2 regions of the Bacillus sp. ISL-75 genome follow, and region 2 is predicted to be linked to the other one. Evidence: riboswitches for the same ligand, from Rfam matches in the RefSeq annotation. Region 2 holds a riboswitch; the other holds the start of a gene.
What was found. Region 2 has a riboswitch for cobalamin ahead of metE (5-methyltetrahydropteroyltriglutamate--homocysteine S-methyltransferase). Riboswitches for the same ligand answer to the same signal wherever they lie in the genome.
Positions count from the first base shown of each region.

Region 1: another riboswitch for cobalamin. It lies ahead of J7E63_RS13880 (ribonucleoside-diphosphate reductase subunit alpha); the one in region 2 lies ahead of metE (5-methyltetrahydropteroyltriglutamate--homocysteine S-methyltransferase).

Region 1 covers NZ_JAGGQX010000030.1:33,520-38,794, reverse strand. The annotation lists gene J7E63_RS13885 (ribonucleotide-diphosphate reductase subunit beta) at 1-575, opposite strand, end outside; gene J7E63_RS13880 (ribonucleoside-diphosphate reductase subunit alpha) at 609-2,885, opposite strand; cobalamin riboswitch at 3,031-3,232, opposite strand; gene J7E63_RS13875 (bifunctional metallophosphatase/5'-nucleotidase) at 3,381-5,138, opposite strand; gene J7E63_RS13870 (VanW family protein) at 5,242-5,275, opposite strand, start outside.
Region 2 covers NZ_JAGGQX010000020.1:59,185-64,459, reverse strand. The annotation lists gene metE (5-methyltetrahydropteroyltriglutamate--homocysteine S-methyltransferase) at 1-1,891, opposite strand, end outside; cobalamin riboswitch at 2,069-2,249, opposite strand; gene J7E63_RS09565 (VOC family protein) at 2,369-2,764, opposite strand; gene J7E63_RS09560 (hypothetical protein) at 3,376-3,705, opposite strand; gene J7E63_RS09555 (tRNA dihydrouridine synthase) at 4,419-5,275, opposite strand, start outside.

The DNA of each region.
Region 1 (5,275 bases), on a different contig from region 2:
AAATAAATACCCTCTAGATTAATAGAATTCACACCTAGTTGAAATAAATTTTGTGGTGTAGGATTCTCACGGAAACTTTCATATGCATCTAATATCAATTGGTTTCTTTTTTGAACGATTGGATCATTTTTGGCTTGATTGAACCAATCCTTTTGTTCATTTAAAGGTACAAGAGAACTTAATATATAGGAATAGGATTCATTATGCACCGCTTCCTGCTGGGCGATGACAGCAAATATTGCTTTAAAGCTAGAATCTGTCACATAATCCATTACTTGACACATTGTTGGTGTTTGCAGGCTGTCTAAAGAAGCAAGTTGTGTATTTATTCGTAAAAAGACATCTTTCTCCGTTGAACTGAGAAAGTCCCACTGTTTTATATCATCTTGCATATTAATCTCTTGAGCTTTCCAAAAGTTTGACAATAAAGTCTGATATAAATCGTATATCTGTGGATAAGCAATATCATTCCAGTTGAGTAAGCCTGATGATTTTCCATTAATAATACCGGTTGATTTATTGGGAAACTCGGGATTTAACAGTTTTATTCTTGATAGCGGTAAATGAATATCCATAAAATAATCTTCTCCAATCTATTCTAAAAGATGTTAGCTATGGCAAGCATCACATTCGTCAATTTCTGTTTGAGATGTGCTTCTAACATAGTACGTTGTCTTTAGTCCCTGCTTCCAAGCTTCCATATGCAGGTTAAGTAAGTCCTTTGCTTTTATATCGTGCCTAACATATAAATTAAAGCTAATGCCCTGATCAATGTGACGCCCACGTGCCGCATTCTGTTTAATACTCCACACTTGATCTAATTCATGTCGCGAGCGACGATAATAGTCATATGTGATATGGTTTAAATCCGGTGCAGTAACTTTAAATTTAAAATTCTTTTTTTCCTCTGCATATTCAACAGAATAGATAGGATCGATTCCATCAGTGGAACCTCCAATTTTCGCTGTGGATGAATTGGGAGCAATAGCCATTAACCAACCATTCCGAATGCCATGATTGACGACATCTCTTTTTAGGTCATTCCATCTTTTCGATTGATAATTTTTCCGTTCAAAATAACTTCCTGTATGCCATTCTGAATCCTTAAATAGACTATAAGACCCTTTCTCCTTTGCTAGTTCCATTGATGAACGGATCGTATAAAATGCAATGTCCTCATACAGATGATCTGCATAATTTACCGCTGCTTCAGATTCCCAGTAAATCCCTTTAAGAGCTAGTAGGTGGTGCCATCCAAATGTACCAAGACCCACGGCTCTGTACTTTTTATTTGTAAGTTGAGCCTGTCCAACAGAGATTGTATTTAAATCAATCACGTTATCGAGCATTCGTACTTGGATCCTAATTAAACGCTCTAAAACATCTGCAGGGACTGCTTTTGCCAGATTAATAGACGATAAATTACAAACAACGAAATCACCAGGCTTCCGAATTATCACGATATTGCCCTCTTCATTCTGGTATTCGTTTACTATGGTCGTTGCGGACATATTTTGAGCAATTTCTGTACATAAATTACTGCAGTAAATAGAAGTTCGGCCCGTACCCAATACATGCTTATTCGGATTTTGCCTGTTTACTTCATCACGATAGAACATGTATGGTGTTCCTGTTTCTAATTGAGCAACCATGATTCGTGTCATAATATCCATGGCACGGTAGGTTTTACGAGGAAGAAGCGGGTTACCTGCGGCCTCTTCATATTTCTCTGTAAAGAATTTAACATCCGTTTCATCATAAAAATCCTCAAGTCCTAGCAGGTTCCCTTTTTCATCCTTCCAGCCCATAAATTGTTTTACTTGATGGGGACAAAATGTATGCCACTGCCCAATACTTCTTCCATCCTCATCTTTCTCTTCTAATTTTTGCATAAACAGGTCTGGTATGGTGACACCCGTGAAAATGTCATGGGCCTTACGGCGTTCATCCCCATTATTGGTTTTTAAATCGAGAAAACCGTTCATGATATCTTTATGAAACAAATCTAGGTAAACCGCAATGGCACCTTGACGTTGACCTAACTGATCAACACTGACAGCTGTATTATTTAACAATTTAATCCATGGTACAATTCCGGAAGAGTTTCCTTTGAATTTCTTTATATCGGAACCAAGGGCACGAACTTTACCATAATAAATCCCTATACCTCCGCCATCCTTGCTTAGCCGAGCAATATCCCAATTATTTAAATAGATGCTATCAAGGGAATCATCTACTGTATCAATAAAGCAGGAGGAAAGCTGCCCAAAGCTTTTGCCTGCATTCGCTAAAGTGGGGGTAGCAACCGTCATATATAAATTACTAAGTGCCCAATACGCTTCCTTTACAAGTTGTAAGCGGATGGACTCCTTTTCATCCTTCATAATCGTCATGGCAATAATCATGAACCGCTCCTGCGGGAGTTCATATACATTTCTATTATGATCTTGAGCCAGATAGCGATCCGCTAGTAAAAATAACCCTATGTAATTAAATAATAAATCTTTATCTGGATTTATCTCTTTTGCTAGTTGCTCGATTTCATCTTTGCTATATAAGCTAAGTAAATTATGAGAATATATCCCGGTATCAGTCAATTCTTTTATTAACCTATAAAAATCTCCATATTTTAAAGAACGATTATAGCCTCGATTTTTTGCTGACTTTCTATATAATTCATTCAGATATAAACGGGCAGCGATAAATGTCCAATTTGGTTGGTCTATTGCAATTTGATTCACAGCATATAATAAAGCTTGGTGATTAGCTTCCCCCTCTGTTTCATCCAGTTTACTAATTTGCTCTTTAAGCTCCGTAGTATCTATCTGATATTTTTCTGAAACTTGATTAATAGATTCTAATACGTAATTAAATTCTGTTTGAATCTCCTTAGTTATCAATACATTTCCCCCTATAATAAAAAAATCCGCTCAACGGTAATTGAGCGGATGAAACGATACACTACAAAAGGAATAAAAAAATCCAATGCCTCCTGTCGCCACCGTTCATCTTCTCAATCCCCGAAGAAGTTGAAACATCTTAAGAAAGACAGGTCTCCTGACTCATGCTTCTTCCTACTTTGAACCCTTCCCATATAAGTACCTAATAGATTAGACATTTCTTATACAGTGGTTTGCTCATTTCGTCAGCATTTACAGTTGCGGGGGCAGTTCTGGATTTACACCAGATTCCCTATTAAGCCACAATGGCATCGTCTCTTAAGGCTAACACAATATATAGTTTGATTATTATTTATTGAAACAATATATAGTGAATCAATTAATTTAAATAATAGTATAGTCACCAAAATAATTCAAGTCTATTATTAAATAAAAATGAAACCTATCTGGCCTGAACCTTTTTTTAAAACACCAAGGATGTCACTGAACCTTTTGTATTCTATTTTGAATGCCATAAGTGAACGGTTTTGGCTGGGCTTTACTGAAGTTAACTAATGCATCAAGGTCAACGGGACCGACTTCTTTGTTTTCAGCTTGGATAAATACAGTAAATCCATCTCCGCCTCCAGAAAGAAAAATATTCGCTGTCACAGAATAGGATTTATTAGGATCCATTTCCGTGCCATCTGGAAGCTTGATGCTCACTACCCTTTGCCCTTCTGGTTTATTTGGATCCCAAGTATAGCTTAAGCCAGAAATCTGCAACATGTTCGTTTTTGTTGCCCCCCACTGCTGGTTGAGCAATTCTCGGATCTGCTGTCCCGTCATCGACATTTTGACAAGGTCATTATTAAAGGGCTGTACCGTGTATATTTCTCCCCAGGAGATGTCGCCAGGATCAATATCAGCTCGAATGCCGCCAGGATTCATAAAGGCTAATTCGGTATTCAACGCTTTCCTTTGTGCATCCGCAATGAAATCGCCAAGTACTGACTCGCCATTTTCATTATGCTTGGCCGTCAGACTTTCAGATGAAGAGCCAACAACTTGATTAACTATCGGTTTTATTTTTGCTTCATAGCCTTCTATCATTTTCTTTATTTCGGGATCGGGCTCGATTCCTTCTTGAAAGGTAGTTACAATCTCAGCTCTTTTTGAGACAATATCCTTTGTTTTAGGATCTATCTCAATATCAACATCAGAGAAAGCAGTTCCATAGGAATAGGATTGAACAACTAGTTTATTGTCAATCGTTGCGTTCATATAGGCATGATTATGGCCTCCGAAGATGATATCCACTTCATCGTCGACCCGGTTTGCGATATCGACAAGCTGCCCTGCTGGATTTTCTCCGTTTGGACCTGAAGTGCCTGGGTTATGGGCTAAAACGACAATCGATTTTACTCCTTGTTTTTTCAATTCCGCTACATTCTGATTAATTGCTTCTACTTCATCCGTGAATTTTAATCCTGCCACACCGCTAGGGACAACAAGCGTTGGAGTCTCAGTAGTTACCACACCGATAAAACCAATGGGTATCCCATTTACTTTGATCACTTGATAAGGAGGCAGAATCGTTTTTCCTGTTTTCTCATTGACCACATTGGCAACAATCCATGGGAAGTTTGAACCTGCAAAATTGCCTGTTTTCGGATGTGTTCCCCCTTTTATGAGGCGCATCAGTTCCGTTAAGCCTTCATCAAATTCATGATTACCAACAGTACCGATGTCAAAACCCAGCTTGTTCAAGATCTCGATTGTTGGTTCATCCTGTAAAAGGGCCGAAATTGGAGGGCTGGCCCCAACCATGTCTCCATCTTCAACCAATAGCGTATTTTTATTTTCTGCTTCACGCTTTTTTAAATAGGCTGCTAAATAATCGACCCGACCGGCCGGTTTCCCGTTTACTTTCCGAGTCACATTTAATTGGCCATGCAAGTCATTAATCCCTAATAGTTGGACCTGAATGAAACGATTATTTGCGGCCGGTGGCTTTCCCTTTTTGGGATTGACCGTTTCTGGACGGTTGGATTTATGTCCATGATATTCTTCAGATAACCCTTGATCCTTTCCTATAGTTGGTTTCTGTCTGCTAACCTCTACAACTTGAGGCTTAGTAACAGTTTGAAATTGATTATCCATATCCCTTAGGGCACGAGCTGAAGCACTTTGATTTCCCGTTATCGCCACAAGTGCTAGGATCGATAAGGAAAGAAACGTTTTTTGAAACAATTTCATACTATTCCTCCTACAATTTTCTAAAAGAACCAAAGGTATTTTTCTCCTTGCAGGTTAGGAATATGCAGAAAAGGCACCAAAGAAGTTTGGTGCCTGACACTCATTATTGTTTGACTATCAGACTTTGGTAGGTTGAG
Region 2 (5,275 bases):
TAAAGGCATTTACACCCCATGATAAATAATCAGCCCATTTTTCTTTGCGTAATGGCAATCCTTCACGTAATGCCGGTTCATCCACTTGTATAATGGCAATGCCTGCATCTTCTAACGCTTGAATCTCTTCTCTTAGTGCTAAGGCTAGTTGGTTGGCTACTTGTTCACGTGAAATATCATCGCGGACAAAAGACCAATTTAAGATTGTGATAGGACCTGTTAACATCCCTTTCACATACTTAGACGTTAATTGCTGTGCCGCTTCTACTTCCTTCACGGTCATTGGGGCCGTCCACTCGACGTCACCATAAATAATTGGTGGTTTGACACAGCGTGAACCATAGGATACAACCCATGCTTTTTCTGTAAAGGCAAAACCTTCTAGCTTTTCTCCAAAGTACTCAACCATATCCGTCCGCTCAAATTCACCATGCACTAAAACATCCAGTCCTATTTCTTCTTGAATTTGAATCCAACGGGCTGTTTCACTTTTTAGAAACGCTGCATACTCAGCGTCTGTAATTTCCTTTTTACGCCACGCTGTACGTGTCCGTTTTACTTGATCTGACTGAGGGAAGCTGCCAATGGTGGTGGTTGGATAATCTGGTAAATCTAATGCCCTTTTCTGCAAAGGCTGACGTTCTTTAAACGTCATTGAACGAGCAAAATGCTCTTGTGTTACTTGTAATACTAGCTCTTTCACACGTGCATTTTTCCTTGCCTTATGCTGTGCTAATGCTTCAGTCGCTATCATACTTTGTGACACGCTCTTATTTCCTGTCCAAGCCTCGTCACGTACGTAAGATGCGATATGTGATAACTCAATTATTTTCTCATCGGCAAATGACAAAGCATTTGTCAGTATGGCATCCAGCTTTGTTTCTGCCTTCGTCGTCACAGGTACATGCTGTAAACTACATGAAGACTGAATCCAAGCTTCTTTTACACCGCTTAATAATAAAACAGCTTTTGTATTGAATGCTTTTTCAGCCAAATTTGCCCGCCAAATATCCCGTCCATTTACTATACCAATTCCTAATACTTTGTCTTGTGGGAAGCCGAGTTTTCGAAGTGAAGCCATATTCTCTTCGACACCATGTATGAAATCAAGACCAATCCCTGCAACAGGTAATTGAGACAGCTCTTCATACGCTGATAGTCCTTCAAAATAGGTTTGCAACATGATTTGTGCAGCCGGTACTTCTTCTGCTAATTGCTTGTAAATTTCTTGCACTAGTTTTACATCATCTGCTGTTAGTGAAAGGGTTAGTGCTGGTTCTTCCACTTGAATCCACTGTGCCCCAGCCTCTACAAGCTGTTGGAATACTTGTGCATATAGCGGTAAAAGTTTCAAAATAAACAGTGCTTTGGTTTTGGCATCGTATCCTTTCGCTAAACTAACAAAAGTAAAAGGACCGATTATTGTAGGCTTTGTAATAAGTCCTAATTCCTCTTTGGCTTCTACAAAATAATCTAAAATGTAGTTTTTGGTTAATTGTAATGACTTACCTTCATACTCAGGTACGATGTAGTGATAGTTGGTGTTAAACCACTTTGTCATCTCACAAGCCACAACATGGCTTGCCCCACGGGCCATTTCGTAATAAGTGGTTAGATCGACTTCACTACCTGTCCACTTATAACGATTTGGAATCAATCCGAACATTGCCGCATGGTCAAGCATACGGTCATAAAGGGTAAAGTCCCCAACTGTTAGTAACTCTAAGCCTAATGATTGCTGGCGCTTCAAATTATTCAAGCGAGTCGCTTTCATCTCGAAAATAAATTGCTCCTCTGATATCGCACCCTTCCAAAAAGATTCTAAACAACGTTTCCACTCCCGATTATCACCAATGTACGGGTAACCAATAGCAGTACTTACTAAATTCATTTATCATTTCTCCTTTTTTAGATTACAAATTCCCAAATACGAAAAAGCCATCTCCACAAAATGGAAATGGCTTTACAATCAAGTTAAAGTTTGCTTAAAAAACATGCATAAACATAGCTACTCATAACTCGTTTGTCGTACAAATGAATGTCACCACCTATTTCCACGTAGGTATTTGGTGTGTACTGGAAATTGGCAGGTCTCCTGGCTTATCATCATGGCTCCTCACACCTTCCCATCATTTGACAGTGGTATTTGTGATTCACTCCGATTTACAGTTGCGGGACAGCGACGGAATTACACCGTTCTTCCCTATTAAGCCAAGCCTTAGCTTGGCACCAATTCTTACACGATATGTAATTTTCACTAACTATAGCATATTAATAATATGAAGTACATAATTTTCTGAAAAGTATTCAGCATGATGAGAGTTCTCTCGCTCACCTTAGGATTCTCTGATATCACATATCATGGGTTCTATTTTGCATTCGCATCGGGTTGATGAATTCCGAATATATTGCCTTCGGTATCAATATAGTATCCTTGCCACGCCATTCCAGGCAGGGCATATTTGGCCATTGCGACCTTGCCGCCATTCTCAATAATTTTAGCTTCCGTTACATCGTAATTTTCCACTCCCATTGTACAAGCAAATGCATTCAAAGCTTGGTTTGCTTCCGGTGGAGCACTTTGCCGCTGCATCAAAGCACCATTGATCCCAGGTTCATTCTCATCGCCAGTCACTGCTCCAAAGTATGGCATTCCTGCATACTCACTCCAATCTTGAAATGACCATCCGAATACCTCTCCATAAAACTTCTTTGCCCGTTCCATGTCATTGACATGAATTTCGAAATGAACTAATCTTCCCATGATTGCCTCCTAATTAAAAGTAATTATATTCCATTCTAGCAAGTTAGTACTTATGTATATCTTGAAGTTAAGATGCTTCATCTTATGTTAGCAAAACTAAGGGTGAAGCCATCTTTTCAATTTGAGCCAAAGCTTAATATATTTCCTCTTTATTATAGGATAATTGTTGAAATATATTCAATTTTTATAAAAATGAAATAATTTTACTTATTAGTTCCTGTTTGATATTCTGGCCATTTATTGAGAGAGGATTTTGGTAATAAACTTCCGGAATTGCACACAATTCATTTGCTTTCTATTCATATCCTAATTCCGTTAATCAGCATACAGGTTTGTTAAATTTAGAAGGCATAGATCTACCGTGATATAATAAATACGCATTTTTTACTTTTTCCCAAGCTAAATTTGCTTGAATTTTATTAAATTCATACATGGATTGGTAATAAGATAATAAATGTCTAAATTTAGCATGTGTTTTTTGGGGGATAAAAGAAATTCATAAGATTATCTGGAGATGGAATGCAAATTGTTACATTATGAAGGTAATTGCTACTATAGAGTTATATGGATACGCAGCGAAATTGAAGAATTTAGCAAATAGTCTTAAAACATTAGCCAAAATACACTCTTACACTACCTTCTATTTTTGCTGTTGCTAAACAATTCTGTATAAAATTCAGGATTTGTTTTTGATCCCAAGTTAAGAAATCACTTTCTGACAGTGAATCACCATTTTTATAAAATTGTTTGTAGACATTCATAGCCTTTTCAATTTGTTGTATCGAGAATATAGAACTATCGCCTGATCCACTAACTCCTGCATAGTAATTATTTGCATCAAGTAAATTATACAGTATGGTAGCATTATAATTCCCCATGCTAAAACGAGCATAAGCAATTTCTTTTCCAGCTTTATTGTATCCTGATATATCGTGACCCATTAATTATCCTCCTTCAGATATAAATTTACTTACCAGAAATAATTAGTCTTAGGAAACTTATAATGATAATATGCCTACATGGTTTACCTATCCTTTCAGGTCTATTTTTTTTATTAAACAAATTTCTTGAAAATAACATTGAAGAAATGGGTGTTAAAGCAGAAAAATGTGAAGATTCAATAAGGATGTTGTTCATAAACGTTTGCATAATTTCAAAGTTGGATTTATTCTTCAAGGGTTTCATAAAATCTTTGTTTTTATGGGGAAAATGATGGAGGACAGAAACGTCAAAATTTGAAAAAGTAATTATTTTATTGTCATGTATCCATTTTGATACCTCCTTCAGATAAAATAATATCACATTAGAATTCATATAAATTTAGTCTTTTCAAAAGCTTTTCTACAATTATGTGAACATAATAGTAAATCATTAAAGTACCTTTAAAAGGCAACACCCAAAGGGTTAGTTGCCTTCTTTTAATATGAGGTGCGCCACATACTCCACATGTATTGAGTGTATGTGGCAACACAAGATGCTGGTGGGTTTATTACATTTTTAAGACCTTTTTCTTTCAGAAAACAGACTTTATCAAAACAAACGTTGCCGGCTGTAACGGAACTTCAAACTGAATAAAATAAGTACACATGAGTTGATGTGATTCATTTTTTCTCTAAATTTTTGAGAGTTACATCATTTCACTGTCCCCGTCCCATCAACATTCTTTTCCAAAGTTATCAAGCAATGCACGCACTTCATTTGTTGATTTCGTGTTCATCAATTGATTTCTTAATTCACCAGCTCCACGGAATCCTTTGACATAAATTTTGAAAAAGCGATGAAGCCCTGTGATTGAACGTGGCAGTGCTTCCGCATATTGATCTTGAAGATCAAGCTGCAGTCTTAGAAGATCAAGGTATTCTTTACTGCTATGCTCTTTTGGCTCTTTTTCAAAAGCAAAAGGATTTTTAAAAATACCTCGCCCGATCATAACGCCATCAATACCATATTGTTCAGCAAGCTGCAGCCCAGTTTGACGGTCAAGAATGTCTCCATTGATTGTTAGTAGCGTATTTGGTGCGATACGGTCACGTAATTTTTTGATTTCCGGAATTAGCTCCCAATGCGCATCTACTTGGCTCATTTCCTTTCTTGTACGTAAATGAATAGAAAGGTTCGCAATATCCTGTCTTAAAATATGCGTTAGCCACTCCTCCCACTCATTTACATCCTTATAGCCAAGTCGTGTTTTCACGCTGACAGGCAGTCCACCCGCTTTTGCTGCTTGAATAAGTTCTGCCGCAACGTCTGGACGCAGAATAAGGCCACTACCTTTCCCTCTCGATGCCACATTCGGTACAGGGCAGCCCATATTAATATCGATACCTTTAAATCCTAGCTCTGCCATGCCAATACTCATTTGACGGAAATATTCGGGATTATCCCCCCAAATATGTGCCACCATTGGCTGTTCATCTTCTGTAAAAATCAAACGGCCACGCACACTTTTCATGCCCTCTGGATGACAATAGCTATCCGAGTTTGTAAACTCTGTGAAAAATACATCCGGGC